Regions from separate parts of the Citrobacter sp. Igbk 17 genome, predicted to be linked through region 1. Evidence: predicted binding sites of a transcription regulator. Region 1 holds the regulator's gene; each other region holds the start of a gene.
The links. Region 1 encodes Fur, which represses iron uptake genes when iron is present. Its sites were predicted from a motif close to ATAATAATGAGAACNACTATCAA; they were not measured.
Positions count from the first base shown of each region.

Region 2: the regulator Fur is predicted to act here: its motif matches at 2,005-2,027, upstream of sufA (Fe-S cluster assembly scaffold SufA).
Region 3: the regulator Fur is predicted to act here: its motif matches at 2,941-2,963, upstream of fepB (Fe2+-enterobactin ABC transporter substrate-binding protein).
Region 4: the regulator Fur is predicted to act here: its motif matches at 2,607-2,629, upstream of fes (enterochelin esterase).

Region 1 is NZ_JANEWI010000016.1:49,866-57,883, forward strand. Features, by position in the region: gene ybfF (esterase) at 1-767, shown strand, start outside; gene ybfE (LexA regulated protein) at 896-1,183, shown strand; gene fldA (flavodoxin FldA) at 1,339-1,869, shown strand; gene NNO08_RS11525 (ryhB-regulated fur leader peptide) at 2,080-2,166, shown strand; gene fur (ferric iron uptake transcriptional regulator) at 2,159-2,605, shown strand; gene tcuR (tricarballylate utilization LysR family transcriptional regulator TcuR) at 2,734-3,660, shown strand; gene tcuA (FAD-dependent tricarballylate dehydrogenase TcuA) at 3,758-5,161, shown strand; gene tcuB (tricarballylate utilization 4Fe-4S protein TcuB) at 5,148-6,260, shown strand; gene chiQ (ChiQ/YbfN family lipoprotein) at 6,312-6,644, opposite strand; gene chiP (chitoporin ChiP) at 6,694-8,018, opposite strand, start outside.
Region 2 is NZ_JANEWI010000027.1:18,865-26,882, reverse strand. Features, by position in the region: gene sufC (Fe-S cluster assembly ATPase SufC) at 1-84, opposite strand, end outside; gene sufB (Fe-S cluster assembly protein SufB) at 101-1,588, opposite strand; gene sufA (Fe-S cluster assembly scaffold SufA) at 1,597-1,965, opposite strand; gene NNO08_RS15880 (LysR family transcriptional regulator) at 2,457-3,332, opposite strand; gene NNO08_RS15875 (Vmh family MBL fold metallo-hydrolase) at 3,455-4,306, shown strand; gene NNO08_RS15870 (YdiH family protein) at 4,377-4,565, opposite strand; gene menI (1,4-dihydroxy-2-naphthoyl-CoA hydrolase) at 4,643-5,053, opposite strand; gene ydiJ (D-2-hydroxyglutarate dehydrogenase YdiJ) at 5,050-8,018, opposite strand, start outside.
Region 3 is NZ_JANEWI010000032.1:26,720-34,737, reverse strand. Features, by position in the region: gene fepD (Fe(3+)-siderophore ABC transporter permease) at 1-554, opposite strand, end outside; gene entS (enterobactin transporter EntS) at 664-1,899, shown strand; gene fepB (Fe2+-enterobactin ABC transporter substrate-binding protein) at 1,961-2,917, opposite strand; gene entC (isochorismate synthase EntC) at 3,106-4,281, shown strand; gene entE ((2,3-dihydroxybenzoyl)adenylate synthase EntE) at 4,336-5,946, shown strand; gene NNO08_RS17595 (isochorismatase) at 5,960-6,820, shown strand; gene entA (2,3-dihydro-2,3-dihydroxybenzoate dehydrogenase EntA) at 6,817-7,572, shown strand; gene entH (proofreading thioesterase EntH) at 7,575-7,988, shown strand.
Region 4 is NZ_JANEWI010000032.1:37,030-45,047, reverse strand. Features, by position in the region: gene entD (enterobactin synthase subunit EntD) at 1-87, opposite strand, end outside; gene NNO08_RS17650 (TonB-dependent siderophore receptor) at 138-2,429, opposite strand; gene fes (enterochelin esterase) at 2,681-3,898, shown strand; gene NNO08_RS17640 (MbtH family protein) at 3,929-4,147, shown strand; gene entF (enterobactin non-ribosomal peptide synthetase EntF) at 4,144-8,018, shown strand, end outside.

The sequences.
Region 1 (8,018 bases):
TGAATATCCGAGCGCAATCTGCGCAAAACCCGCACAATAATTCTCCCATCGTCCTGGTTCACGGTCTGTTTGGCAGTCTGGATAATCTGGGCATACTGGCACGCTCCCTGGTCGTTGATCACGATATCATCCAGGTCGATATGCGAAATCATGGCCTCTCTCCCCGCTCACCGGAGATGAATTATCCTGCAATGGCGCAGGATCTGTTGGATACCCTCGATGAGCAACACATCGAAAAAGCGACCTTTATTGGGCACTCCATGGGGGGCAAAGCCGTCATGGCACTGACCGCACTGGCACCGGAACGCATCGATCAACTGGTCGCCATCGATATTGCACCGGTTGACTATCACGTACGCCGCCACGATGAGATTTTTGCCGCCATTAACGCGGTAACAGATGCCCAGGCTTCCTCTCGCCAGCAGGCCGCGAGCGTCATGCGTCAGCATTTGCAAGAAGAAGGCGTGATCCAGTTTCTGCTGAAATCCTTTGTTGACGGCGAGTGGCGCTTTAACGTCCCGGTGTTGTGGGATCAGTATCCCCATATCGTAGGATGGGAAACCATACCCGCCTGGGAACATCCGGCGTTGTTTATCCCCGGCGGTAATTCACCTTATGTGACACAAGCGTATCGCGAGCAATTACTGGCCCAGTTTCCGCAGGCCCGCGCCCACGTTATTGCCGGCGCAGGCCATTGGGTACATGCGGAAAAACCCGATGCGGTGCTGCGCGCTATCCGTCGTTATCTGAGTGAGAAGGTTAACTGATTAAAAACTCAGCGTCCGCGCGCGATTACGTGCGTGGGCGTTGGCGCGCCTCCCCTGCTGATGTATTATGGCGCGCTATCCATCCGGGCAGACGCCTGGCTGATTGTTTCCCCGAAGTCACCAAGATCATGGCCAAAGAACAAACGGACCGTACGACATTAGATCTGTTCGCGCAGGAGCGTCGCCCGGGACGACCCAAAACCAATCCGCTTTCGCGTGATGAACAGTTACGTATTAATAAACGTAATCAGCTTAAACGCGACAAAGTTCGTGGACTCAAGCGTGTCGAACTGAAATTGAACGCGGATGCCGTTGACGCTCTAAATGAGTTGGCGGAAGCGCGCAACATGAGTCGCAGTGAACTCATCGAAGAGATGCTGATGAACCAACTCACCGCATTGCGCGGTCAGGCATAGTCTGAATTTCTGCTCTAAATCATAAATCGTGTAGCACAGAGTGCAGTCCCGCGTGTTTGCTGTTTCCGCATGCCGGACTGTTCTGCTATGATTGCCCTTATCCGTGGGCAATGCGCCACCACCATTTCAATAAGTTTCAAGAGGTTATTTTACTCATGGCAATCACTGGCATCTTTTTCGGCAGCGACACCGGTAATACCGAAAATATCGCAAAAATGATTCAAAAACAGCTTGGTAAAGACGTTGCCGATGTACATGACATTGCAAAAAGCAGCAAAGAAGACCTGGAAGGGTATGACATTCTGCTGCTCGGCATCCCAACCTGGTACTACGGTGAAGCGCAGTGCGACTGGGATGACTTCTTCCCTACTCTGGAAGACATTGATTTTAACGGTAAACTGGTGGCATTGTTCGGCTGTGGCGACCAGGAAGATTACGCAGAATATTTCTGTGATGCGTTAGGCACCATCCGCGACATCATCGAGCCGCGCGGCGCTACCATCGTCGGCCACTGGCCAACGGCGGGTTACCATTTTGAAGCGTCCAAAGGCCTGGCAGATGACGACCACTTTGTGGGTCTGGCTATCGATGAAGATCGCCAGCCGGAACTGACCGCTGAGCGCGTAGAAAAATGGGTTAAGCAGATCGCTGAAGAGCTGCACCTCGACGAAATCATCAATGCCTGATTTCGTGCGGCGTAGATATTCATCTGCGCCGCATCAATAGATAAAACCAATCAAAATAATTGCTACAAATTTGTAACTTTTTCGCCTGACCCTGTACAATGGCTGGATGCCAATCGGGTATTGCACAGTGTGTTTGTTGGTGATACCACGTTTTGATTAACAATATTTGCCAGAGACTTGCAGTTTTCATTTAGGCATGGCAGTTCTATAATGATACGCATTATCTCAAGTGCAATTTCTGTCACTTCTGTTAATGAAGTGAACCGTTTAGCTACAGGACAGATTCCGCATGACTGACAACAATACCGCATTAAAGAAGGCTGGCCTGAAAGTAACGCTTCCTCGTTTAAAGATTCTGGAAGTTCTTCAGGAACCGGATAACCATCACGTCAGTGCGGAAGACTTATACAAACGCCTGATCGACATGGGTGAAGAAATTGGTCTGGCGACAGTATATCGCGTGCTGAACCAATTTGATGATGCCGGTATCGTGACCCGCCATAATTTTGAAGGTGGTAAATCCGTCTTCGAACTGACCCAGCAACATCATCACGATCACCTGATTTGCCTTGACTGCGGCAAAGTGGTCGAATTCAGCGATGACTCCATCGAAGCGCGTCAACGTGAGATTGCGGCTAAACATGGTATTCGTTTAACTAACCATAGCCTCTATCTTTACGGTCACTGCGCTGAAGGCGATTGCCGCGAAGATGATCATGCGCACGACGCCAAATAATGTGATGCTTTCTGAAAAGCCAACCTTACGGTTGGCTTTTTTTATGGGCGTTACCTGCCCCTTTCCCCTTCCCACCGCTCCTGTGTTGCTTTAATGTAAAAATCAATTGCCTTCATCGGAGAGTCGAAATGGAACTTCGCCAGTTACGCTATTTTGTGCGCATTGTAGAAACCGGCAGCATGGGTAGCGCAGCGCTCGACCTCAATATCGGTGTTTCGGCGCTCAGTCAGCAAATGACCCGCCTGGAAAACGAACTCGCCATACGTCTGCTGCAACGGACTTCTCGTGGCGTGACGCCCACCAGCGCTGGACTGGCCTTTTACTCTCAGGCACAACTGGCATTACGCCACGCAGACGATGCCATCCTTGCGGCACGGGAAGCCAGACTTTCCGGGCACGTCAGCGTCGGCATGGCACCCAGCACCGCTTCCGTTCTCGGGATGCCTTTCATCAACGCTATGCGGGAAAGCTATGCCGATGTCCGCCTGCATGTAGTGGAAAGTCTCTCTGGCAATCTGGAACGAATGATTAATACCCGTCAAATTGATTTGGCCGTGGTCTTTCAGAAGGAAAAAATCCTGCGCTGGAGCGCCAGAGCAATTCTTGAGGAACAGTTATTTTTGATTGGTACTCATAACTTGCTGGCAGGTATTGCGGATGACACTATCGCCCCTGCCGAACTGGTTAATATTCCATTGATAATGCCAAGCCCAGGACATGGTCTGCGCGGCAGACTGGATGCTATCAGCCAGGAGCATGCGCTGAACATTGAGATCGCCACAGAAATTGACGGCCTGACGCTACTGATGCACGCCGTTCGCAGCGGAATTGGTGCAACACTTCAGCCTGGCGCGGCAATTTCCCATCTCGATAAAGAGACATTAAGAGTGGTCGGCATCCATAATCCCATACTTAGCCGCCCCAACTTTTTGGTCAGCCTTTCTGACGATGAACTCACCCCAGCAGGCCTCGCTGCCCGTGTGGTACTCACCAAAGTGATGCATCAACTGGTGGAATCTGGACGCTGGCCAGGTGCTACCCTTTACAATAATTAAAGGGCTGTTTAGCATCACGTCATAGCGTCCCCACAACTTACTCGTATACATTTTAATTACAAACTTAACAATTGGTTAAGTGGTAATGGAGTCTGCGATGGTTGATGTTCTGGTGATTGGCGGCGGCAATGCAGCACTATGTGCCGCTTTAACCGCCAGGGAGCAAGGCGCTTCGGTATTGCTGCTTGAGGCGGCCCCGCGTGAATGGCGCGGAGGGAACTCCCAACACACGCGTAATTTACGCTGTATGCATGATGCGCCACAGGATGTACTGGTGGAGAGCTATCCCGAAGAGGAATTCTGGCAGGACCTCTGGCGTGTAACGGAAGGTAATACCAACGAAGCACTGGCTCGGCTGGTGATCCGTACCTCTTCCCAATGCCGCGACTGGATGCGCCAGCACGGCGTTAACTTTCAACCGCCACTTTCTGGCGCTTTGCATGTCGCGCGAACGAATGCCTTCTTTATGGGCGGAGGAAAAGCACTCGTAAACGCCTATTATCGCAGCGCAGAAAAACTGGGGGTGCAAATCCGCTATAACACACCAGTCCAGGCACTTGAACTGCATAATGGCAAGTTCGTGGCAGCACTGGCAGGTGCAGAACGCATTCCGGCAAAGACCTGTGTACTTGCTGCTGGCGGGTTTGAATCTAACCGCGAATGGCTGCGAGAAGCATGGGGTGAGAACGCCCGCGGTGAATGGCCAGCGGATAACTTCCTCATTCGCGGCACGCGCTTTAATCAGGGCGTACTACTCAAATTTATGATCGATGCCGGGGCGGACATCATCGGCGAGCCCTCCCAGTCACACTGCGTAGCCATTGACGCCAGAGCGCCATTATATGACGGCGGGATTTGCACCCGCGTGGACTGTGTCTCTTTGGGCATCGTAGTGAACCGCGATGCAGAACGATTTTATGATGAAGGCGAAGACTTCTGGCCCAAACGCTATGCCATCTGGGGACGTCTGGTTGCCCACCAGCCCGGACAAATTGGTTACTCCATTATCGACAGTAAAGCGATCGGTCACTTCATGCCCCCGGTTTTTCCTGGTGCACAGGCCAATACGTTAGCAGAGCTGGCACGTCAGTTGGGACTGGATACTGAGCGCTTTACCCATACTGTCATGCAGTACAACAGCGCCTGCCGGCCAGGGCACTTTGACCACACCACACTGGATAACTGTGCAACACAAAATCTGACACCGGCAAAAACACATTGGGCGCGACCACTGGATACGCCACCTTACTATGGCTATGCCTTACGTCCGGGGATCACCTTCACCTACCTGGGGTTAAAGGTGAATGAACACGCCGCGGTGCATTTTGCAGGGCTTCCAAGTCGCAATCTGTTCGTAGCCGGAGAGATGATGGCGGGCAACGTGCTGGGAAAAGGCTACACCGCAGGTGTAGGCATGTCGATAGGGACCACCTTTGGTCGTATTGCCGGAAAAGAAGCCGCTCTGGCAGCACGTGAGGAGGCATATCATGAAACAGCTTGAGAGATTAATTATCGAAGCGAAAATGCTTACCGAGCCAGAAGCAGAAGTTGAACGAGTCATGCAAGTTTGCAATGCCTGCCGCTATTGCGAGGGTTTTTGCGCCGTTTTCCCGGCGATGACTCAGCGTCTGGAATTCGGAAAAGCGGATATCAACTATCTGGCCAATTTGTGCCATAACTGCGGCGCCTGCCTGCACGCGTGTCAATACGCACCGCCCCATGAATTTGCCATCAATGTGCCGAAAGCAATGGCAGAAGTAAGGCTGGAAACCTATCAACACTATACGCAACCCGCCACTTTTGGCGCGCTTTATCGCCGGGCAGGCATGACCGTAACGCTGTCGCTGGTTTTCGGCCTGATCCTGTTTTTACTTCTTGCCATGGGGTTAAAAGGCTCCCTGTTCCATCCTCCGCTGGCTGGAGATTTTTATCAAATTTTCCCGCATAACCTGCTGGCATGGATGTTTGGTTCAGTCTTTATTCTGGCGATGGGTCTGCTCATGGCTGGCGTTTTCCGCTTCTGGCGGGAGATTTCTCCGGGGATGCCGCGTTCTGTTGACATTGTTGAAGCCTCACACAATGCACTGACGCTGAAATATCTCGATGGAGGGCACGGTAAAGGGTGTAACGAAGCGGATGATGCTTTCACCCTGATGCGCCGCCGGTTTCATCACTTCACTTTCTACGGTTTTATGCTCTGTTTTGCCGCCACCGTCGTGGCGACAGGCTACCACTATTTCGCTGGTATCGAAGCCCCCTACCCGTTTTTCAGCATCCCGGTAATCCTTGGCACATTGGGCGGTATTGGTCTGGTGATCGGACCTGCAGGCTTGCTATGGCTGAATTTTAAACGCTCACCGCTACAGGGCGACGCAAGGCAAAAGCCGATGGACCGCGGTTTTATCCTGTTGCTGCTACTGACGAGTCTGACAGGCTTAGCGCTGTTGGCAGGCAGAGATACCTCATGGATGGCTATTTTGCTTGCTATTCATCTTGGTGTCGTCATGGCGCTATTTCTGACCATCCCATACGGAAAATTTGCCCACGGATTCTACCGTTGTGCGGCATTACTCAAGTGGGCAATTGAAAAACAACGCTAAAATGCAAACGGGCGAAGATATCTCTCCGCCCGTTCTTGTTCATACCACGTTTTATTTCGCCGTATTATTACTGCGAATTTCCTGCCAGACCTTATCGCAATCGGCCTTGACGGATTGATCGTTACCCGTACGCGTTGCCTGGATACACTGCTGGTAATCCAGAACGCGCACGCTTTCTTCATTCGCAAACTGCTGGTGCTGTTTTTCTTTCTTCAGCACATTCAACACACTTTGGCAGGCCTCGATTTTCTCCGGCGAGCCCTGTGCGGTATTGATACAAGCGCTGTAGGCTTCCTTAAGACGGCTATCTTCTTTCGGCGCGGGTGATTGCGCGCAGGCAACCAGCCCTGATGCCATGACGGCGATGAGTATCAGCTTTTTCATAACACACTCCTCAACAAAACGGCAGGCTTGCGGCCTGCCGCTGTCGGCATTAGAAGATGGTGAACGGAGCAATAACGATGAATTTCACGTCACGCTCATCCTGGAAGATGTTACCGTAACCACCGCCCCAGCTTGGAATATCTGAATGGTTGTCGTACTGCGTGAAGTGCAGTTTAAACATAGTGCCCTTCGCACGGCCGTCCTGCAGGGTATAGACCGCATCCAGGCTGTAAGACGACTCTTCGATAGTACGATTTTTGTCGTAGTACGCATCCGGGTTGAGCTGCCAGGTTGCCGGTTTAGCATCCCACGCGTAAACGTATGATGCACCCACAGCCCAGCCAGGCAGGTTCCAGTTCTTCAGGTCATACATCGCACCGAAGAACACGGCCTTTTCACCGTTGGCGTTGAAGTCAGAGCGGTTATCCCACCAAACGTCCAGACGACCGTTTGAAGACGCATAGGTCGGGGTCATACGCTGCAGGAAGTAGCCCTGCTGCCCGTCAGCTTTAACCCAGGTCCCTTCCAGTCGCAGATCAACGACTTCTGCCACTTTGTAGCCGAAGGTCAGTGCCTGCAGCCAGGCCGTGCCATCATAAATGTCGTTAACAGTGCGGTCATCTACCTTATCGCGGGCACCGTAGAACTGGTAGCTGGTGGTAAACGGATTACCGCCTAAATCAAATTTGTAGCTGGCTTTGGCGAAATACTGATCGACGTAGCCTTCAGACTGACCGAATGCCGCTTCCAGCAACAGGTTATTTTTGAAGTCATACTTTGCGCCGATTGAATGGAGGTAATCAACTTTGGTCTTTTTATCGGCCTGATAGAATTTATCGACTTCGGTGTGCCACGGTGCTTTATATTCGTTGGCCCACATATAGGAGAAGCTCAGCGCACCCGCATCACCATAATCGAAGTTGGCACCGGCTTCAGCCCCCTGATAGGTGCCAGGCATAAAGCTCCAGTGTGGTGCCAGCAGAGTTTGCCCGGTTGGCTGAATATAACCAGCGCGCGCCCAGGTCGGGCCAAACTTAAATTTAGCTGCCGCTTTATACAGGCTAATCCCGCTCTTATCGCCGGAGTAATCTTCGTCATAGCCTTTATTTTTTGAAGAGAATGCGATTTCGTTTGGATGGCCACTTTCGCTACTTTCGTTCATTTCAATAGCGGTAAATGCTGCGACATCAATACCAAACATATCAGCCGCATAACCGGACTGGAAGTCGAGGTTTGCGTTCCAGGTGGAGTGAGAAAGGTTAGTCTTGTATTTGTCATGATCGGTAACGTCTTTACGGTCGCGCTCACGCTGCCAGTAATAAATGCCACCCGTTAAGGTAGAGTCATCAATAAAACCTTCGGCGTGAACCTGAG
Region 2 (8,018 bases), on a different contig from region 1:
TTCCCCGGGGCGAATCTCAAGACTCAGCCCACGCAGGATCGCCTTATCTTCCACACTGACCTGTAAATCTTTAATGCTTAACATGTGCTTTCCTTAAATTTTAGCCGACGCTGTGTTCAAGACTTATGGCGAGAAGTTTTTGCGCTTCCACAGCAAATTCCAGCGGCAGCTCAGAGAACACGTCTTTACAGAAGCCATTGACGATCATTGAGATAGCATCTTCTTCACTGATGCCACGTTGCAGGCAGTAGAACAGTTGGTCTTCACCAATGCGCGAGGTCGTCGCTTCGTGTTCAAGCTGAGCGCTGTTGTTACGGCACTCAACATACGGGAAGGTATGCGCCCCACAGTCCGCACCAATCAACATTGAGTCACATTGGGTGTAGTTACGGGCGTTAGTGGCGGTAGGCATAATTTTCACTAAGCCACGATAGCTGTTCTGGCTATGTCCGGCAGAAATTCCTTTCGAGATAATGGTCGATTTCGTGTTCTTGCCGATGTGAATCATTTTAGTGCCAGTATCAGCCTGCTGATGCCCGCTGGTCAGCGCAACGGAGTAGAATTCGCCGATCGAATTATCACCGCGCAGAATGCAGCTCGGGTATTTCCAGGTAATGGCTGAACCGGTCTCTGACTGCGTCCATGACATTTTGCTGTTTTCACCTTCACACAGCGCACGTTTGGTCACGAAATTCAGGATGCCGCCGGTATTGCCATCGCCGGGGAACCAGTTTTGTACCGTTGAATACTTCACCTCAGCATCTTTATGGATGATCACCTCAACCACCGCCGCATGCAGCTGGTAACTGTCACGTACCGGAGCCGAACAACCTTCGATATAGCTGACGTAACTCCCCTCATCCGCCACCAGAATCGTGCGTTCAAACTGTCCGGTTTTTTCTGCATTGATACGGAAATAAGTCGACAGTTCCATTGGGCAGCGCACACCTTTCGGCACATAAATAAACGTGCCGTCCGATGCCACCGCCGCATTCAGCGCGGCAAAGAAATTGTCATTCCCCGGGACGACGGTACCGAGGTATTTTTTTACCAGTTCAGGATGATCGTGAATGGCCTCGCCGAACGAGCAGAAAATAATACCCTGTTCCGCCAGCTTATCGCGGTAGGTCGTCGCGACTGACACCGAATCGAAAATGGCATCCACCGCCACTTCTTTTCCTTCACGGACCGGCACGCCAAGCTGCTCGAACGCGTCTTCAACCTCTTTGCTTAAAAACGCATTCGCGCCCGTTTGCTGAACCGCTCCCGGCTCAGAGGCGCAGGTTTCATCACAGTTACCGCAAGAAGGTGCAGAGTAATAGCTATAGTCCTGGTAGTTCAGTTTGTCATAGTGCGCTTTTAGCCAGTGTGGTTCTTCCATCGTCAGCCACGCGTTAAACGCATTCAGACGGAATTCCAGCATCCAATCAGGTTCATTTCGTTTTGCCGAAATTGCCCGGACAACCTCTTCGTTGATCCCTTTGGCCAGTTCATCGGTTTTGAGTTGGGTAAAGAACCCCTCTTTGTAATTGAGGTGCCCGCCAGCCCAGGTGTTGACATCGTCAGTTGCTTCAGTGTTACGAGACATAGTACCGCCTATACCCCAAAGCTTTCGCCACAGCCACATTCGTTCTGGGCTTTCGGGTTATGAAATTTAAATAACTGATTTAATCCTTCACGAACGAAATCGACTTCAGTTCCATCGATAAACGGCATCGCCTGTAACGGGACATAAAGTCTGGCGCCCTCTGTTTCAAATAGCAGATCGTCTTTCTCGGGTTGCTTGACGGTGTCCAGCACATAGCCGAATCCCGCGCATCCGGTTTGTTTCACGCCTAACCGCACGCCCAACATATCGGGTTGCCTTGCCACCAGTTCACGGATATGCGCCGCTGCCGCTGGCGTTAACGTCAGCCCGCGCCACGCAAAATCGTTGGGATTAAATGTTCCTGAATGCAATTCCATAGGGTTACCTCGAGTCATTAGCTTTCAAGCTATAACACCATGTTAGTGATAATGATTATCACTTCAACCCCTCAACAGCAGGGGCATTCGGGTTAACCGCCCTTTTTGACGACTTTTATTAAGCATAGACCCTGCGGCGAGGGTTAACAGGGATGGATTTTTTTGTTCAATACATTGATTAATAATAGATTATGAATATGTAATCGTTCCGGCAGGTCAAATGCTAAAAGATGTATAGATAATGTCTATTTAAGGGATAGGTGGGGATGACTACGGGGGAACAATGCGATTCAAAACGCATGTGGGCCATAAAAAACCCTTAAGTCTGCATGCTGGCAGACTTAAGGGTTCCGGCCCCATCCGGCGCTTATCTCCGGCACTCACAATGGCTTAGCTCTTGAAGGGGCGATCAGAATAATCTCATACACTGATAAATTTTTTTTAACACAAATTGCGCTTTGACTATTTTATAAACACGCTCAATCACATAGTTAGCGCTGTGTCTCATTCAGTTCGTCCAGCAACAGCCGCAACCCCGCAGGCTGGTGATCGCGGGAAAGATATAAACCATAAATCGGCAGGCGTTTAGGCTGTAGTTGAGGGAGAAGTCGTATTAATCTCCCCTGCGCCAGCCCTTCTCTCGCCTCCTGCTCAGGAACCAACGCAATCCCCATCCCCGCCAGGGCGGATTCACATAGCAGTGACGAGATACCGGCGCTTAAATTCCCTTTAATGGCCACCGTGACAGCTTGCCCTTGCGCATCCAGAAAGTGCCATGACTTTCCGGCAAATCCACTGTAATAAAGGCAATTATGCTGCGCAAGATCGTCGACGGTTTTTGGGATGCCATGCTGGTTAAGGTAATCCACGGAGGCACATAACACCGAGTCACAATCCCCTAAGCGCCGTGCAATCGTTCCGGGCTCGGGATTTTCCGTGATGCGGATCGCCACATCGATACGCTCCCCAACCAGGCTTACCGGTTGATTGTTGATCTCAACTTCAATGCGGAGTTCAGGATAGCGAGCAAGAAACGCGGGCAGCACCGGCGCCAGAATATGTATGGCAGTAAAATGTGCACACGCTACCCGTAGCGTGCCCGATGGGGTTTGCGCGAGCCCGGCGGCACCGATATCTCGCGAAAGCTGTGCCAGGGTGCGGGTTTTCACCAACGCTTCTTCGCCGGCAGGTGTGATTGTCAACCGTCGTGACGAACGATGGATAAGCCGCGCCCCGGTCCACTTTTCCATCTCATCCAGATAGCGACTGACCATCGGTCGGGAAAGCCCCAGCGCACGCGCGGCGGCACTCAAACTGCCTAAATCACAGATGTGGTTAAAAACGGTTGCCGCCATGACTCTGTCCATTGCATCCCATCCGATCGTTTTATGAAACTCAGCATGTCCTGATAAGGGAATTCTAACAGATCCGAATTTCCTTAAAATACAGGAACGATCAAAAGACAATGTCCTGCACAAGGTTCCCCGTTATGAAAATCAATACACTGGCTATGCTGTTACCCCTGTTTGCCTCTTCGGCATTTGCCGCTCCGCTACAGTTGGATGTCTATAATCCGCAGGAAAAGGCTATTTTCCCGGTCTCTTCTACGCTGGTGTCCGGCCCGAAAGAAGCCATTTTGTTTGATGCCCAATTCAGCACCAAAGACGGTGAAAAACTGGTGCAAATGATTCGCTCCAGCGGTAAGACGCTGAAAGCCATTGTGATCACGTCTGGCGATCCGGATTTCTATTTTGGCCTTGAGCCACTCGTCAAAGCCTTCCCAGGTGTCAACGTGCTGGCTACGCCGCACGTGGTGGATCATATCCGTGCCACCAAAGAAGCCAAATTACAGTTCTGGGGCCCACAGATGAAAGACGGTGTCCCCACTTCGCTCACTGTACCGCAGGCCATCACGCAAACACGCTTTACGGTTGATGGCGAAACGCTGGAATTACGCCATCCTAATGACTATGCGGCATATGTCTGGATCCCTGCGAACCGCGCCATCATTGGCGGAACCGGTATCGCTTCAGGTATTCACGTCTGGACAGCGGACACGCAGTCATCGGCTGAGCGCATGGCATGGCGTAACGTGCTGAGCGAAATGCAGCAATTACATCCTGCCCAGGTGGTTCCAGGTCATTATATTGGCGAACGCCCGGCGGGTGATAAAGCAATTCGCTTCACCCAGGATTACCTTCAGTCGTTTGAACAGGCGCTGGGCGCGAAAAAAGGTTCAGCCTACGTGATAAAAACAATGACCACAGCATGGCCTGGCCTTGCAGACGAAAGCTCTCTGGAACTGAGTGCGAAAGTGAATACCGGTGAGATGAAGTGGTAAACAAGGTTTAAGGCAAAAAATAACCCCGAACACATGTGTCGGGGTTTTTATTACGACAGGCATACCGGAATCAATGAACGCCCAGGCGCCAGGCAAAATAGATTTCTTCTTTCAGTTCAGTCGAAGAGAGCGTTAATAAATCGGCAAACTCCAGCTCTAATTGTTTCAGTCTTTTCAGGTACTTAGCCGGTGAAAGATCGGTTTTATCACGACGTAAAAATTCTATTGCCAGTTGGGCCGGGTCTAATTGGGTAGACATATCATCCTCGCTTGTGTTCAGAACCTGCACAGTATAACACCATTACCTGCGCAGATAATGACCAAACTCAACATGCATCACAAAATAGCAGTCGTCAGTCGCGAGGTGCAGCATAACCGGCCCTGCTCATCGAAGATTTCGATTTGCCACACCTGATGACGTGAACCGGTATGCACAGGGCTGCACACCCCTCTGACAAGCCCTTCACGTGCAGAACGAACGTGGTTGGCGTTAATCTCAAGGCCCACCACTTTCTGATCGCTCTGCGTACACAGATATCCAGCCACCGAGCCAATGCTTTCAGCCAGCACGACAGACGCCCCGCCGTGCAACAAACCAAAGGGTTGTTTGGTGCGATGGTCCACGGGCATTGTGGCTTCCAGAGTATTGTCGCCGATATGCACAAAACGAATATCGAGCAGCCCTACCATATTTCCTTCACCCATGGCGTTGAGCGCCTCGAGTGTGACTTCACGTTTCCAGATCATCCTATAATCTCCAGTAATGCCTGTAATGGGTGGCGAACGCCCGTGCCTTCTACGCGTTTAACCTGGCTGCGACATGAATACCCGGCAGCCAGACAACGGTTACGCGGCAATCGTTGCATTGCCTGGTGCCATGATAACTCATAGATCCCTAAAGAGTTCTGGTGATTCTTCACTTCATGGCCATACGTACCCGCCATCCCGCAGCACCCCACGCTGACATTTTCCAGTTTGGCCCCAAACCGGGCAAAAATCGCGGCCCACTGCGCAGGTGCTCCCGGCAGAGCGGTCACTTCGGTACAGTGTCCGAAGAAGTACCACGGTTCACCACCAACAGCGACCGACGGTTGTGACGCCAGTACAGCCGATAACCACTCATTGACCAGTAAGACATGGAAATCACCGCGCTGCTCGCCGAGCGCCAGCTTGTATTCATCGCGATAACATAGCACCAGCGCCGGATCGACACCGACCATCGGGATATTCAGCTTTGCCACCCGGTTGAGGAATTCAGCGGTCTTTTTCGCCGTTTTCGCAAACCGGTTTAAAAAGCCCTTTATATGCTGCGCTTTACCGTTAGGCGAGAATGGCAACAGCACCGGCTGTAAACCCAATTTTTCTACCAGTCGGATGAAATCAGCCACTACCTGTGCATCGTAATAGCTGGTGAAAGGGTCCTGCACCACCAGCACCGTACGGGCTTTTTGTTCCTGGCTGAGAGCTTCAAGCTGTTCCAGCGTCATATTGGCCGAACGATGCCCGACCAACTGTCGTTGTAATGATGGCGCAGACAACAGCGGCAAATCCACCATGCCGATGTGTTTTTTAGCCAGATTACGTACCAGCGGTTGATTGATGAAAAAGTTGAACGTTTTAGGTGCGCGCGCCATTAGCGGTGCATAACTCTCAACGGTGGCGACCATATGATCGCGGAGCGGGCGCAGATAGCGCGTGTGATACAGCTGCAGGAAGCGCGAGCGGAATTCCGGAACGTCAATTTTTATCGGGCACTGCGTCGAACACGCTTTACATGCCAGACACCCGGACATCGCCTCTTTCACTTCATGCGAGAAATCATACTCGCCCTTACGTGCATGCCAGCTGTTGCGGGTACGGGCGATTAGCGTACGTAAACTGGCACGTTTTTCTGGCAACTCTTTTTCCAGTTTCACGGGGTCGATCCCACGATCGGCCAACAGGCGTAACCATTCCCGTACCAGCGTTGCCCGCCCTTTTGGCGAGTGAATGCGATTGAGGCTAATTTTCATCGACGGACACATCGGGCTTTTCGCATCGAAGTTAAAGCATAACCCGTTGCCGTTACACTCCATTGCTCCACGCCACTCCTGTCGAACGGCCAGCGGGATTTGACGATCGTAAGTCCCACGTTTAACCGCATCCACTTTCATCATTGGCGCATCGATGGCTTCCGGAGGGCAAATTTTCCCCGGATTGAGCCGGTTTTGCGGATCAAACGCCGACTTCACTTTGCGCAGTTCGCGATACAGTTCCTCGCCAAAGAATGCCGGGCTGTACTCAGCACGGAAACCTTTCCCGTGTTCGCCCCACAGCAGGCCACCGTATTTTGCCGTCAGTGCCACCACATCATCAGAGATGCGTTTCATCAGCACTTCTTGCTGCGGATCGCACATATCCAGCGCGGGTCTGACGTGCAGTACCCCGGCATCCACGTGACCAAACATGCCATAGCTCAGGCCATGGCTATCGAGTAGCGCACGGAACTCGGCAATATAGTCGGCCAGGTGTTCCGGCGGTACGCAGGTATCTTCGGCAAACGGAATCGGCTTCGCAGAGCCTTTGGCATTACCCAGCAGACCAACGGCCTTTTTCCGCATGGCGTAGATGCGCTCTACGCCGGCCAGTTCGGTACACAGTTGCCAGCCAATCACACCGGCTTCCTGCCGGGCAATTAGCCCGTCCAGGCGTTCACACAGCGCACTGACCTGCGAATCAATTAATGCTTCATCGTCACCCGCAAACTCGACGATATTCAGCCCGAGCATCTCTTTATCCGGGACATCGGTAATCAATTCGCTGACGGAGTGCCAGACAATATCTTCCCGCGCCAGATTAAGCACTTTGGAATCGACGGTTTCGACCGACAGCGCACGCGCCTCTACCATCACCGGCGCATTACGCAATGCAGAGTCAAACGAATCGTATTTGACGTTGACCAATCGCCGAACTTTAGGCAGCGGCGTGATATCAAGGCGGGCTTCGGTGATAAATGCCAGCGTACCTTCAGACCCCGTAAGGATGCGGGTTAAATCAAACTCGGTCATCGCATCATTGAAGACGTGCCGCAGGTCGTAGCCGGTCAGGAAGCGATTGAGCTTGGGAAACTTATCAATGATCAGCTGTCGGTTATCGCGGCACCGTTCATACACCGTTTTATAGATACGCCCAATCGCCGTATTGTCTTTACCGAGCATTTCGGCAAACTCAACCGGCATCGGCTGGGTATCGAGAATATCCCCGCCCATCAATACCGCGCGGATACCCAGCACGTGATCGGAGGTTTTACCGTAGACCAACGAACCTTGCCCGGAAGCGTCGGTGTTGATCATTCCCCCCAACGTCGCCCGGTTACTGGTGGACAATTCAGGCGCAAAGAAATAGCCGTAGGGTTTCAGATATTGGTTAAGCTGATCTTTTATCACCCCCGCCTCTACCCGCACCCAACCTTCCTGCACATTGATTTCGATGATGCGGCTCATGTAACGGGACATATCAACAATAATGCCCTGATTAAGCGCCTGACCGTTGGTGCCTGTGCCGCCACCGCGAGGGGTAAAAATCAACGACGAAAAGAGCGGCTCTGACGCCAGGCGAGCGATAAGTGCCACATCAGCCGTCGAACGAGGAAACACCACGGCATCAGGCAGAAGCTGATAGATACTGTTATCCGTCGACATTGTCAGACGATCGGCATAGCTCGTTGCCGTAT
Region 3 (8,018 bases), on a different contig from region 1:
GCTTGCCAGAAACGCAACTGGTCGTAGACATCCGGGTTGAGCAGGGCGATGCCAGTGGATAATCCTTCCAGAACAGCACCCAGCGCAACACCGGCCAATGTCAGGCGTACCGGGCTGAGCTGTCCGCCGCCCTGACTACCGGTAAAAGCCACAATCAGTGAGGCTGCGAGAGCCCCGGAAAAAGCCATTACCAGTTGTTCTTGCGGGGAGGAAAAGCCAAACAGCGACGCGCCTAAAACAATCGCGAAGCTGGCCCCGGAATTGACGCCAAGAATACCCGGATCGGCCAGCGGGTTGCGGGTGAGCGTTTGCATCAGCGCACCCGCCAGGCCCAGCGCCCCCCCTGCGAGGAGCCCTGCCAGCGTACGCGGGAGTCGCGCGTCCAGCACGATGGTGCAATCGGCGCTTTGACAACTGCCGGTGAGTGCATCAAATACCACGGAGGCGGGCAGCGACTTTGCGCCAATAACCAGACTTAATGCCGTGGTGAGAACAAGGAGTAACAATAGTCCGGGCACGGCGAAGGCGCGTGTCGCGGAAACAGAGCATGACATATCAACTTCCCTGATAATGATAGTAATTATCGTTATCGATCTTATTTGGATATGTTAGCATGTGCAGCCATTGAATGGATATTGAAAAAGTACCTGGTAAGGCTCTGTAATGAATCGACAATCCTGGCTGCTTAATCTCAGCCTGTTAAAGACCCATCCTGCATTTCGCGCTGTTTTCCTCGCCCGTTTTATTTCCATTGTCTCTCTGGGGCTATTGGGGGTTGCGGTCCCGGTACAGATCCAGATGATGACCCAGTCGACCTGGCAGGTGGGTTTGTCGGTTACGCTGACCGGGAGCGCCATGTTTATTGGTCTGATGGTGGGTGGCGTACTGGCCGATCGCTATGAGCGCAAAAAGGTGATCCTGCTGGCCCGCGGAACCTGTGGTATCGGTTTTATTGGCCTGTGCCTGAACGCGCTGCTGCCCGAACCGTCGTTGCTGGCTATCTATGTTCTGGGTTTATGGGATGGCTTTTTTGCCTCGCTGGGTGTCACCGCACTGCTGGCGGCGACACCTGCGCTGGTCGGGCGTGAAAATCTGATGCAAGCCGGGGCGATTACCATGCTGACGGTGCGTCTGGGATCGGTGATTTCGCCAATGCTTGGTGGGGTGCTGCTGGCGACCGGGGGCGTGGTCTGGAACTACGGCCTGGCGGCGGCGGGTACATTCATTACCTTGCTGCCATTGCTGAGCCTTCCCGCGTTACCACCTCCGCCACAACCGCGTGAACATCCGTTGACATCGCTGGTGGCGGCGTTCCGTTTTCTGTTCGCCAGCCCGCTGATTGGCGGCATTGCGCTGCTCGGTGGTCTGTTGACCATGGCGAGCGCTGTGCGCGTGCTGTACCCGGCACTGGCGATTAACTGGCAGATGTCGAGCGCTCAGATTGGGTTACTGTATGCGGCTATTCCCCTGGGCGCGGCCATCGGTGCTTTAACCAGCGGGCAACTGGCACACAGCGTGCGTCCTGGTCTGATTATGCTGGCATCAACTGTGGCCTCTTTCCTGGCTATCGGCCTGTTCGGCCTGATGCCGGTCTGGGAGCTGGGCGTTGTTTGTCTGGCGCTGTTTGGCTGGCTGAGTGCGGTCAGTTCTTTGTTGCAGTACACCTTGTTACAGACGCAGACGCCGGAAGCGATGCTCGGGCGAATTAACGGTTTGTGGACTGCGCAGAACGTAACCGGTGATGCGATTGGCGCGGCGCTGTTAGGGGGGCTGGGGGCGATGATGACGCCTGCGGCCTCGGCAAGCGTCAGTGGGTTTGGGTTGGTGATTGTCGGTCTGTTGCTGCTGCTGTTGTTAAGCGAGCTTCGTCGTTTCCGACAGATACCTGTGAATGCCTGATAGCGTTGTGCGCTACGGTTTGTAAGCCGGATTAGGCGTTAGCTGCATCCGGCGATAGCCATTAAAAGAGCGCTGACAGGCGTTGCAGCAGTAGCGTCGCGCTGTAGTAATCCAGACGGAAGGTTTCCGTCCCCAGCGCATAAACGCGTTTGTTTTGCACGGCAGGCAGATGTGCCAGCAGTGGGTTAGCGTAAATCGCCTCGGCATCTTTGCTGTCGCCTGCAAACAGGAACAGCGCTTCACCGTTCAGGCCGGCCGCCAGATTCTCACCACCAAGCTGGATAATGTCGTGACGTTTACCCTGGCTCTGGCTGGTATGTAGTCCGGCAGGTAGCGGTGCCAGCGTGAAACCGAGCTGTTCCATCAGCTTGCCTTGCGCGGACTCCGGCGTCCACAGGTTGGCGCTGTGCGCGGCTGCGGTATACACCAGCGCGCTGACCGGCTGTGGCGGCAGGGTGATACGTTGCTTTACCGCGAGCAGTTGCTTATCAAACTCAGCAATACGCGCCGCTGCCTGTTGCTCCTGCCCGGTGATTTCACCTAATTGTGTCAGCAGTGACTGCCAGCTTTTGTCGTCGTAATTAATGATAAGCGTAGGGGCTATGGTGGACAGTTGATCGTACAGCGCAAGCGCGGAGTCTCCCCCGGTGGCGCTGACCAGAATCAGGTCCGGCATTTGTGCTGCAACGGCTTCGGCGCTCGGCTCGCCAATATACAGGCGGCTCAGTTTGCGTGCTTTGGCGACGTCGCTCCACTGGCGTAAAAAGCCCTGAGCGTCACCGATACGGTTATTCGGTGTCGTGGCACCGCTGGCAATGATAGGCGCATCAATGGCGAGCAGAGAACCGGTGAGCGTGACGCTGGTGGAAACAATGCGCAGTGGCTTATGTTCCAGCGTGTGCGTGCCACGACTGTCGGTAACCTGGCGTGGCCAGTCAGCGGCATGGCTTAAAGAAATTCCTGAAATAGCGAGTCCAACCAGTAACAGCGCAGTGCGGTAAAACGCGGGAAATCTCACAAATAAGCTTCCTGTTATCAATGTAGTTAATGCTTCTCATTTTCATTGTTACGCGTCAGGGATGCAAGCCTAAGTCGCACATTGTGTTACCACAAGAGTTGACATACCGACGCTTTGCTTTTAGGTTAGCGACCGAAAATATAAATGATAATCATTATTAGAGCCTTTATCATTTTATGGAGGATGATATGGACACGTCACTGGCCGAGGAAAAAACGCAGACTATGGCAACTCTCGCTCCCGACAGTTTTTTCTTTATGTCGCCGTATCGTAGTTTTACGACGTCAGGATGCTTCGCCCGCTATGCGGAACCGGCAATTGATGGTGATTCACCAGACAGCCCTTTCCAACAGAAAATGCACAAACTGTTTGCGCAGGCCAAATCGCAGGGCATCGCAAACCCCATTATGGTCGGGGCCATTCCCTTTGACACCCGCCAGCCCTCGTCGCTGTTTATTCCCCAATCATGGCAAAGCTTCTCACGCACGGCAAAGCAGCAATCAGCGCGTTACTTTACTGCCCATCAGTCGCTGAATGTCGTTGAGCGTAAATCGATTCCTGAGCAGGATTTTTTCGAAGATATGGTCGCCAGAGCAGCGGCGCTGACGGCAACGCCGGAAGTCGACAAAGTGGTGCTGTCACGCCTGATTGATGTGACCGCCGACGCCAATATCGACAGTGGTGCACTGCTGGAGCGGCTGATCGCGCAAAACCCGGCAAGCTACAACTTTCATGTACCTATCGACGATGGCGGTGTACTGATCGGCGCCAGCCCGGAATTGCTGTTACGCAAAGAAGGCGACCATTTCAGTTCGCTGCCGCTGGCGGGATCTGCACGTCGCCAACCGGACGATGTTCTGGACCGGGAGGCGGGGATCCGTCTGTTAGCTTCCGAGAAGGATCGCCATGAACACGAGCTGGTCACCCAGGCGATGAAAGCGGTTCTGCGCGATCGCAGCAGTGAGCTGCAACTTCCTTCGTCTCCGCAACTGGTCACCACGCCCACGCTCTGGCATCTCGGTACCCCGTTTGAAGGTAAAGCCAATGCCCAGGAAAACGCACTGACGCTGGCTTGTCTGCTGCATCCAACACCGGCGCTAAGTGGCTTCCCGCATCAGGTTGCTCAGAAACTGATTGCTGAACTGGAGCCGTTCGATCGCGAACTTTTCGGCGGCATTGTTGGCTGGTGTGATTCGCAAGGCAACGGCGAATGGGTGGTGACGATCCGCTGTGCGAAACTGCTGCGTAATCAGGTACGTTTCTTCGCCGGAGCCGGCATTGTGCCCGCCTCGTCACCGATTGCGGAGTGGCGTGAAACGGGTGCCAAGCTATCCACCATGTTGAATGTTTTTGGACTGCATTAAGCGCCTGGTCTACCAGGCTATTCAGGCCTTATCGACAGGCTCTAAGGAGCAATAATGAGTATTCCTTTCACCCGTTGGCCGGAAGAGTTTGCCCGCCGCTACCGTGAAAAAGGCTACTGGCAGGATTTGCCGCTGACCGACATTCTGGCCCGTCATGCCGATAGCGACCATACGGCGGTGATTGACGGGGAACGCCATCTTAGCTACAGCCAGTTAAACCAGGCGACGGATAATCTTGCCTGCAGCCTGCGTCGCCAGGGGATCAAACCCGGCGAGACCGCACTGGTGCAATTAGGTAACGTGGCTGAGCTGTATATCACTTTCTTTGCGCTGCTCAAACTGGGCGTAGCCCCCGTATTGGCACTGTTTAGCCATCAGCGCAACGAACTCAACGCCTACGCAACGCAAATCAAACCGGTGTTACTGATTGCCGATCGCCAGCATGCGTTATTCAGTGGCGATGATTTTCTGAATACCTTTGTTGCCGAACACAATTCAGTGCGCGTGGTTCAGTTGCTCAATGATGACGGCGAACACAATCTGCAAACGGCAATAAGCCAACCCGCAACGGCGTTTACCGCGACACCATCACCGGCTGATGAAGTGGCTTACTTTCAGCTTTCCGGCGGCACGACCGGGACGCCAAAGCTGATTCCACGCACCCACAATGATTACTACTACAGCGTGCGCCGTAGTAACGAGATTTGCCATTTCACCGCTGAGACCCGCTATTTATGCGCGATCCCGGCCGCGCATAACTACGCCATGAGTTCGCCCGGTGCGCTGGGCGTTTTCCTCGCGGGGGGAACTGTGGTGCTGGCGGCAGACCCGAGTGCGACGTTGTGCTTTCCGTTGATTGAACAGCATCAGGTAAACGTGACGGCGTTGGTACCGCCAGCGGTGAGTCTGTGGCTGCAGGCAATTCAGGAGTGGGGTAGTAACACACAACTGGCTTCGCTGAAACTGTTGCAAGTGGGGGGCGCACGGCTTTCGGCTTCGCTTGCCGCTCGCATACCGGAAGAGATTGGCTGCCAGTTGCAGCAGGTCTTCGGTATGGCGGAAGGGCTGGTGAACTATACCCGTTTGGATGACAGCCCGGAGCGCATTATCAATACCCAGGGCCGGCCGATGTGCCCTGACGATGAGGTCTGGGTGGCAGATGCTGACGGGAATCCGTTACCACAGGGCGCGACGGGACGCCTGATGACGCGCGGTCCGTACACTTTCCGCGGTTACTTCAATAGCCCTGAGCATAACGCCAGCGCGTTTGATGCTAACGGATTCTATTGCTCTGGTGATCTGATCGCCATCGATCGGGATGGTTACATCACGGTGCAGGGACGAGAGAAAGATCAGATCAACCGTGGCGGAGAGAAGATCGCCGCAGAAGAGATTGAAAACCTGCTGTTGCGGCACCCAATGGTGATCCATGCCGCATTGGTCAGTATGGACGATGAGCTGATGGGCGAGAAAAGTTGCGCCTGCCTGGTGGTGAAAGAGCCGCTGCGTGCAGTACAGGTCCGTCGCTTTCTGCGCGAACAGGGCGTGGCGGAATTCAAATTGCCGGACCGTGTCGAGTGCGTTGAGTCATTGCCGCTGACCCCGGTAGGCAAAGTGGATAAAAAACAATTACGTCAGTGGCTGGCATCACGTTCACCGGCCTGAAGGAGAAGAAGAAATGGCAATTCCTAAACTGCAGGCTTATGCGCTGCCAACGGCGCTTGATGTTCCGGCAAATAAAGTTGACTGGGCATTTGAACCAGAACGCGCCGCGCTGCTAATCCACGACATGCAGGACTATTTTATCGGCTTTTGGGGCGAGAACTGCCCGATGATGGAACAGGTCGTGGCCAACATCGCCGCGCTGCGTCAGTACTGTAAAGCGCATAACATTCCGGTCTATTACACTGCGCAGCCGAAAGAACAAAGCGATGAAGACCGTGCGTTGTTGAACGATATGTGGGGACCGGGCCTGACACGCTCGCCGGAACAGCAAAAAATCGTCGATGCGCTGGCGCCGGATGAAGCGGATACCATTCTGGTTAAATGGCGTTACAGTGCGTTTCATCGTTCACCGCTGGAGCAGATGCTAAGAGACACCGGGCGTAACCAGCTGATCATCACCGGCGTGTATGCGCATATTGGCTGCATGACCACCGCGACTGATGCCTTCATGCGTGATATTAAGCCGTTTATGGTCGCTGATGCGTTGGCAGATTTTAGCCGTGATGAACACCTGATGTCGCTGAAATACGTGGCGGGGCGTTCCGGTCGCGTGGTGATGACTCAGGAGTTACTGCCGACACCTGTTCCGGACAGCAAAGATGCGCTGCGCGATGTGATTCTGCCACTGCTCGATGAGTCTGAAGAGCCAATGGATGACGAAAACTTGATCGACTACGGTCTGGACTCAGTACGTATGATGGCGCTGGCGGCCCGTTGGCGGAAAGTGCATGGCGATATCGACTTTGTGATGCTGGCGAAAAACCCAACGATTGACGCCTGGTGGAAACTGCTCTCCCGCGAGGTGACGTCATGACCGGTTTTGATTTCACCGGTAAAACGGTCTGGGTTACTGGGGCGGGAAAAGGGATTGGTTACACTACGGCACTGGCGTTTGTTGACGCGGGTGCGCAGGTGACCGGCTTCGATCTGGCGTTTGACGGTGAAGAATATCCGTTTGCCACTGAGGTGATGAACGTGGCGGATGCACCGCAGGTGGCGCAGGTGTGCGAGCGCTTGCTGGCGAACACCGAGCGGCTGGACGTGCTGGTCAATGCCGCCGGGATTTTGCGCATGGGGGCTACCGATACGTTAAGCGTTGAGGAGTGGCAGCAGACGTTTGCCGTCAACGTTGGCGGGGCGTTTAATTTGTTTCAGCAGACGATGGCGCAGTTTCGTCGTCAGCAGGGGGGGGCGATTGTCACTGTCGCATCCGATGCTGCACACACGCCGCGAATCGGTATGAGTGCATATGGGGCATCAAAAGCCGCACTGAAAAGTCTTGCACTGACGGTCGGGCTGGAGCTGGCGGGTAGCGGAGTACGCTGTAATGTGGTTTCGCCAGGCTCGACCGACACTGACATGCAGCGCACGCTGTGGGTGAGTGATGACGCGGAACAGCAGCGTATTCGCGGGTTTGGCGAGCAGTATAAGCTCGGTATACCGCTGGGGAAAATCGCCCGTCCCCAGGAAATCGCCAACACTGTCTTATTCCTCGCCTCCGATCTGGCCAGCCATATTACGTTGCAGGACATTGTGGTCGATGGCGGTTCGACACTGGGAGCATGACGGTGATCTGGAAACGACATTTAACGCTTGATGAACTGAATGCCACCAGCCAGAACACGCTGGTGGCGCATTTAGACATTGTCTATACCCGACTGGGAGACGATGTGCTGGAAGCCGAAATGCCGGTAGATAGCCGCACGCATCAGCCGTTTGGTCTGTTGCACGGTGGGGCGTCAGCGGCGCTGGCCGAAACGTTGGGGTCAATGGCGGGTTATCTGATGACTCGCGATGGGCAGTGTGTAGTGGGAACCGAGTTGAACGCCACGCATCACCGCGCAGTATCGCAGGGGAAAGTGCGCGGTGTGTGCCAGCCGTTGCATCTCGGGCGACAGAATCAAAGCTGGGAAATCGTCATCTTTGATGAGCAGGGGCGGCGCTGCTGCACCTGTCGTTTAGGTACGGCAGTGATGGGGTGAAGCCACCCGACAAAGTAAAATGAAATTGCA
Region 4 (8,018 bases), on a different contig from region 1:
ATCGTGTTCGTGAAAACTGTTGGGATCAAATTCGATGATCTGTAGCGAATAGTCTGCGAAAGGGAATGATGTGTGTATTGTACGCATGATTTTGTATTGTTTCCCTCTCCCCACCGGGAGGAGAGGGAACAACGCTATCAGAAGTGGGTATTCACGCTCATGAACCACGTACGACCCGGTTCGTTATAGGTGTACGCGCCAGCGCCCGCCATATAATTACCGGTAACGATATCGCCAGTGGTCTGGGCATTGCCTTCACGCCACAGACGCTTGTCAAAGACGTTATCCACGCCGCCGGTCAGGCTGACGTTTTTGGTCACGTCCCAGGTCGCGCTCAGGCCGACGATGCTGTACGGACTCACTTCTTGTGCCGAGCTGCCGGTCACCGGTTTACCCTGGTAATCGTATTTCTTCGGCTGCTGTTTGCCGTACCATGTAAAGGTGGATTGCAGTGACAGATCTTCACGAGCCTGCCAGCTCAATGTTGAGTTCAGCGTGTACTCAGGAATAATCGACAGGCGCTCGCCGGTCTCTTTATTCTTACTTTGCAGCATGTAAGTGATGTTGTTGGTCCAGTTAACGGTCTCGCTAACCGGTACGTTCAACGTCCCTTCCAGACCTTCAACCACCGCTTTAGGAATGTTTTCCCACTGATAGATATCGGTGTAGGTTGTGGTGGTCTTGCCCGTAGTTGCGTTTTTCTTGCTGATAGAGGTTCTGTCAAACGGTACCGTACCCGCTTCAATCTTGTTACGGTAATCGTTGCGGAACCAGGTAATGCCGGCCAGCCAGCCGTCACGTTTGAACTCCAGACCAATCTCTTTGTTGATGCTGGTTTCAGCTTTCAGGTCATCGTTACCCATCATGTAGCAGCCAATACCGGTTGCGGAACCGGTGGCGTAGCAGCCCTGGCCTTTACTGTACAGAATGTAATTTGGGTTGAGCTGATACAGGCTCGGTGCTTTATAGGCGCGCGCGATACCCATCTTCAGGGTGAAGTCATCGCCCAGACCTTGGGACAGGTTCAGCGACGGGCTCCAGTTGTCGCCCACAATGCTGTGATGGTCGAAACGCAGACCCGGTGTCAGCATGGTGCTGTCGGTCAGCTCCATGTTGTTTTCGGCAAACAGAGAGAAGATCTCGGCTTTCGAATATGGGCTGCGATCGGTGCTGCTGTAGCCTGGAATATTACCGCCCATAAAGGTCTGCGAGTTAGACAGCATGTCTTTCATGCGCTGCTGGTTCCATTCAGTACCCAGCGTCAGGTTTTGATTGACCAGCAGATCCAACGGAATGCTGATCTCACTGTGCAGCATGACGTCATTCAGGTCGGCATCGACATATTTTTGTGAAGCATTCGGGTCGAAGATCCCCTCTGTTCCCCCGGCCAGACCTTCCGGCGTGCGAGAGTTACGCGTGTGTTCGTACTGCACCCAGTTGCTGGTGGTGACACCATTATCCCAGCCGCCGTTCCAGGTCAGCGAGTAGTTCTGACGGTACAGACGGTTAGTTTCTTTACCGTAGTTATCTTTCACCAGCTGGTTAGTGTTGGTATTTTGCGTGTCACCCGCGTACAGGTTGCCCTGGCGGCTATAACCCGCTTCCAGTTCCAGTGACTGAAGTGGGGCGAAATCCCAACGCACAATACCGTTGATATCTTTGTTGATCACCCCTTCGCGACCGGCCGGTAAGGTATTGGAATACGTACCTGTACGTTCTGACTGATGGCCCTGGTTGATGTCCCACGCGTCTGCCTGGGTTTTGTCGAGGTTACCGTACAGACGGAAGCTGAAATCTCCGCCCATTGGGCCATTCAGGCTAAAGTTGGTGCGTTTGGTCGAACCTTCGTCTTTGTGCTCCGGCGCGTTGAAATAGGTATCCCATGAACCGTGCCATTCACTGCTGCCTTTTTTGGTGATGATATTCACCACACCACCTGCCGCGCCGTTGCCGTAGCGTGCCGCTGCTGGGCCGCGCAGGACTTCAATGCGTTCAATCATTTCTGGTGGTACCCAGGCGGTATCACCGCGGGTATCACGCTCACCACGCCACCCCTGACGCACTGAGTTGCGGCTGGTCACCGGTTTACCGTCGATCAAAATCAGGGTGTTTTCTGGCCCCATGCCGCGAATATCGATCTGGCGGTTGTTGCCGCGCTGACCGCTGGTTGAGTTACCAGTCAGGTTCACACCAGGCATGGTACGGATGATTTCCGAGACGTCGCGAGCCGGAGGGTTCTTACGAATTTCATCAGCGGTGATGGTTGAAACGCCTGGAGCCTGCAGGTTCTGCTGAGCGGCGGTGACGACGATGGTGTCTTCATGAGAGACGGCGGCGCTATCGGTTTTATCTTCTGCCATCGCGGGCAGTGCTACCCCGTAAATCCCTAAATTGACCAATAAGGCCAGTGAATGAATCTTGTTGTTCATTGTATGTCCTGCTTTCTTTTAGCCACGAGTACCCGTGTGCCGTTTTGGGCACCAGGCCTGATGTCGCCCGCATCTGCGTAAACCCTCCGTTCCAGAAAAAGTACGCAGCGCCAGGTCGGTTTATAAGTGGTGAAAAACTGTGCGCGCTTCCCACAGCGCGTCAATACGCTATTGCAAATGCAAATAGTTATCAATAATATTATCAATATATTTCACGCTCAGATATAAAATTTCACAATAAACATGGGGTTATGACGGTGACGGCGTTAATGATGGGAAGCGAGGCGTGGTGGCAGTCAAAAAATGGCCCTGAATGGGAGCGTGAAGACAACGGAGATTACCGCGTAACGTTCTGGTGGCGTGACCCACAGGGAACCGAAAAAGAGTCAGCCATTCGCCGGGTGTGGGTCTACATCACGGGCGTTACCGATCATCATCAAAATGCCGTCCCCCAGTCGATGAGACGTATTGATGGGACGAATGTTTGGTGCTGGAGCATTTCCCTGAGCGCTAACTGGCGCGGCAGCTACTGTTTTATCCCCTCCGATCGAAACGATATTTTTGCCTCACTGGCACCGGGTGAAACGCCCGATCGCACTGTGCTACGCGAAGGCTGGCGACAACTGTTGCCACAGGCTATTGCGGACCCTCTCAATACTCAAAGCTGGAAAGGGGGCCGGGGGCATGCGGTGTCCGCCCTGGAGATGCCAGATGCTCCCGTACAGCCGGGATGGGATCGCCCTGAAAACCCCGGCTCGCCCGCCGTATGCCTGCAATGGCACAGTGACCGGTTGGGTAATACGCGCCGGGTGTGGGTTTTCACCACCGGTGAAGCCAACCCGGAAGAACGTCCCCTGGCTATTCTGCTGGACGGACAATTTTGGGCACAGAGTATGCCGGTCTGGCCGGCTCTGACCTCACTCACTCATCGTGGCCAGCTTCCTCCCGCGGTATATCTCCTGATTGATGCCATTGACACGCCGCATCGCAGCCATGAGTTGCCGTGTAACGCTGATTTTTGGCTGGCAGTTCAGCAGGAATTATTGCCGCGGGTGAAGACCACGACGCCATTCAGCGACGACCCGCAGCGTACGGTGGTTGCCGGGCAAAGTTTTGGCGGTTTGGCTTCGCTGTATGCCGGACTGAACTGGCCGGATCGGTTTGGCTGCGTACTCAGTCAGTCCGGATCTTATTGGTGGCCGCATCGCGGTGGCCATCAGGATGGCGTGATTATTGAACAACTGAAGGCCGGAACGCTAAGCGTTCAGGGTTTACGTATTGTGCTGGAAGCCGGGACCCGCGAGCCGATTATTTTTCGTGCTAATCAGGCGCTATTTGCCCAATTTCCCTCTGCACCACAGTCTATTTTCTGGCGTCAGGTTGAGGGTGGACATGATGCGCTTTGCTGGCGCGGCGGTTTAATGCAAGGGCTGATGACGCTCTGGCAACCGCTCACTGACACGCTTTAACCGGACGATGTTCCACGACAGGAGTTGAGTATGGAATTCAGTAACCCCTTCGATAACCCGCAGGGACAGTTTTACATTCTGCAAAACCCACAACGTCAATTCAGCCTCTGGCCTCAGCAGTGCTCACTTCCTGCTGGCTGGACGGTTGCGTGTGAACCGCAGTCGCAGGAAGTCTGCCAGCAATGGCTGGATGCGAACTGGACTACGCTGACGCCAGCGAACTATGTCGATGTACAGGAGGCGCAATGACTCAGCGCTTACCCTTAGTTGCGGCCCAGCCAGGGATTTGGATGGCAGAAAAGCTCTCCACATTGCCCTCGGCGTGGAGCGTTGCACACTATGTCGAATTAACCGGTGAACTGAATGCACCACTGCTGGCAAAGGCGGTCGTGGCCGGTCTGGAGCATGCGGATACCCTGCGGATGCAGTTCACTGAGGATAACGGTGAAATCTGGCAATGGGTTGATCCTACGCTCACCTTTGCTGAACCTGACATACTCGATTTACGCGATGAGTCCAGTCCGCACGAGGCGGCACGCGCGTTGATGCGGGCGGATCTGCAACAGGATCTTCGCGTTGACGGCGGCAAGCCGCTGGTCTTCCATCTGCTCATTCAGGTGGGAGATAAACGCTGGTACTGGTATCAACGCTATCATCACTTACTGGTTGATGGCTTTAGTTTCCCAGCTATTACCCGCCAGATTGCTGCCATTTACACAGCGTGGCTGCGCGGTGAATCCACGCCAGCCTCGCCATTTACGCCGTTTGCCGAGGTCGTGGAAGAGTATCAACAGTATCGTCAAAGCGATGCCTGGCAACGTGATCGCGCATTCTGGGCTGAGCAACGCCAACACCTGCCGCCGCCGGCTTCATTGTCGAACAAACCGCTGCCGGGTCGCTCAGCCAGCGCGGATATTATTCGGATGAAGTTAACGGCACCTGAAGGTTCATTCCGCCTGCTTGCGTCGCGTATGCCAGATGTTCAGCGTGCGGATCTGGCGCTGGCGCTGGTTGCATTGTGGCTCGGTCGTTTATGCAGCCGAATGGACTATGCCGCCGGGTTTATCTTTATGCGCCGCATGGGATCAGCGGCGCTTACCGCTACCGGACCGGTGTTAAATGTCCTGCCCTTTGGTGTGAGACTTGATGCAGCAGAAAGTCTCCCTGTGCTTGCGCAACGACTGGCCAGCCAGATGAAGAAAATGCGCCGACACCAGCGCTATGATGCCGAACAAATTGTCCGTGACAGCGGGCGTGCTGCCGGGGCTGAACCACTGTTTGGCCCGGTGCTGAACGTGAAGATCTTTGACTATCAGTTGAATATTCCTGGCGTGCAGGCACAAACCCATACGCTGGCGACGGGGCCGGTTAACGATCTGGAACTGGCGCTGTTCCCGGATGAAAACGGCGGGTTGAGCATTGAGATTCTGGCGAATAAGCAGCGATATGACGCCGCTACGTTGGCACAACATGCTTCGCGTTTAACGGCGCTTATCGCGCAATTTGCCGCAAATCCGGCGCTACGCTGCGGGGATGCAGAGATGCTGCTGGCGTCTGAGCACGAACAGCTGGCGACAATTAACAATACGGCAGTGACGATCCCTTCCACCACATTGAGTGCGCTGGTGGCTGGGCAAGCCAGCAAAACACCGGATGCGCCGGCGCTGGCCGATGCCCGCTATCAGTTTAGCTATCGCGAAATGCGTCAGCAGGTGGTGGCACTGGCAAAATTGCTGCGCGAACGCGGTGTGCGCCCTGGGGACAGTGTGGCGGTTGCCTTACCGCGCTCCGTTTTCCTGACGCTGGCGCTGCACGGTATCGTCGAAGCGGGGGCCGCCTGGTTACCGCTGGATACCGGATATCCGGATGATCGCCTGCGGATGATGCTGGAAGACGCTAAACCTACGTTGCTTATCACCACTGATGAACAACGGGTTCGTTTTAGCGATATCCCTGGGCTGGAAAGCTTGTGCTACACCGCGCCATTGCCAGAACAAGATGACACACCATTAGCATTATCACGACCAAATCATACGGCCTATATCATCTTCACCTCAGGCTCGACGGGCAGACCAAAAGGGGTGATGGTGGGGCAAACCGCCATCGTTAACCGCCTGCTATGGATGCAGAATCACTATCCGCTGACAGTCGACGATGTGGTGGCGCAAAAAACGCCATGCAGTTTTGATGTTTCGGTCTGGGAATTTTTCTGGCCCTTCATTGCCGGCGCAAAATTGGTGATGGCTGAACCAGAGGCACATCGTGACCCGCTGGCGATGCAACAGTTCTTCGCGAGGTTTGGGGTAACGACAACGCACTTTGTACCGTCGATGCTGGCGGCGTTTGTGACCTCACTGACGCCAGAAACGGCGCGGGAAAGCTGCTCCACGTTGAAACAGGTGTTTTGTAGCGGTGAAGCGCTGCCGGCAGAGCTGTGCCGCGAATGGGAGCAACTGACCCATGCGCCGCTGCACAATTTGTATGGGCCAACCGAGGCGGCGGTAGATGTCAGCTGGTATCCAGCCTGGGGTGAGGAACTCGCTGCCGTGACCGGCAACAGCGTACCCATCGGCTATCCGGTCTGGAATACCGGTTTGCGGATCCTCGATGCCATGATGCGTCCAGTGCCCATTGGTGTCGCCGGTGATCTGTACCTGACGGGGATCCAACTGGCGCAGGGATATCTCGGCCGACCAGATCTGACGGCGAGCCGTTTTATTGCCGATCCCTTTAACCCTGGCGAACGTATGTACCGTACCGGAGACGTGGCGCGCTGGCTGGAAAATGGGGCTGTGGAATATCTTGGGCGCAGTGATGACCAGCTAAAAATCCGTGGACAGCGTATTGAACTGGGCGAGATTGATCGGGTGATGCAGCAGTTGCCTGATGTTGAGCATGCTGTTGCCCATGCCTGCGTATTCAATCAGGCGGTAGCGACAGGCGGCGATGCGCGCCAGTTAGTGGGCTATCTGGTGTCACAATCGGGTTTGCCGCTGGATATTCCGGCATTGCGCGAGAGTCTGCGCGCAACCCTGCCTGCACATATGGTACCGACAGTGCTGCTGCAACTGGCGGAGCTACCACTCAGCGCCAACGGTAAGCTGGATCGTAAAGCGTTACCGATGCCACAACTGACGTCACGCCAGAAAGGGCGGGCACCGCGAGCCGGGACTGAAACCACGATTGCTCAGGCGTTCACGGCCTTGCTGGGTTGTGAGGTCAATGATGTTGAAGCGGATTTCTTTGCGCTTGGCGGGCATTCTCTGCTGGCGATGAAGCTGGCGGCACAATTGAGTCGCATTTTTGCGCGCCAGGTAACGCCTGGGCAGATTATGGTGGCCTCGACCGTCGAACAGCTCAGCGCATTGCTGGATAGCAATGATGACGAGCAGTCGCAACGGCTGGGATTTGAAACGTTGCTGCCGCTGCGTGAGAGCGATGGGCCTGTGCTGTTCTGCTTCCATCCGGCATCGGGTTTCGCCTGGCAGTTTAGCGTGTTGTCGCGCTACCTTCCCCCACAGTGGTCGATTATGGGTATCCAGTCGCCGCGACCGGATGGCCCGATGCAGACAGCAGAAAACCTGGATGCGGTGTGCGAACAGCACCTGGCAACGTTACTTCGCCAGCAACCTCATGGACCTTATTATCTGATTGGGTACTCGTTGGGCGGTACGCTGGCGCAGGGCATTGCTGCCCGATTACACGCGCGCGGAGAAACGGTCGCGTTTCTTGGCCTGCTGGATACCTGGCCGCCGGAAACGCAAAATTGGTCGGAAAAAGAGGCCAATGGACTCGACCCGGAAGTGTTGGCGGAAATTGATCGTGAGCGGGAGGCGTTTCTGATGGCTCAACAGGGTAATGCGTCCGACGCATTGTTTAGCGCTATCGAAGGTAACTACGCCGATGCGGTTCGACTGCTGAGTACGGCACATAGCGTACCTTTTGCGGGACACGCGACGCTGTTTGTTGCTGAACGCACGTTACCGCCGGGAGTCAGCCCGGAACGCAGTTGGTCGCCGTGGATTTCCAGTCTGGATGTTTATCGCCAGGATTGCGCGCACGTCGATATCATTACGCCGATGGCTTTCGAGAAGATTGGGCCAGTCATGCGTGACGTGCT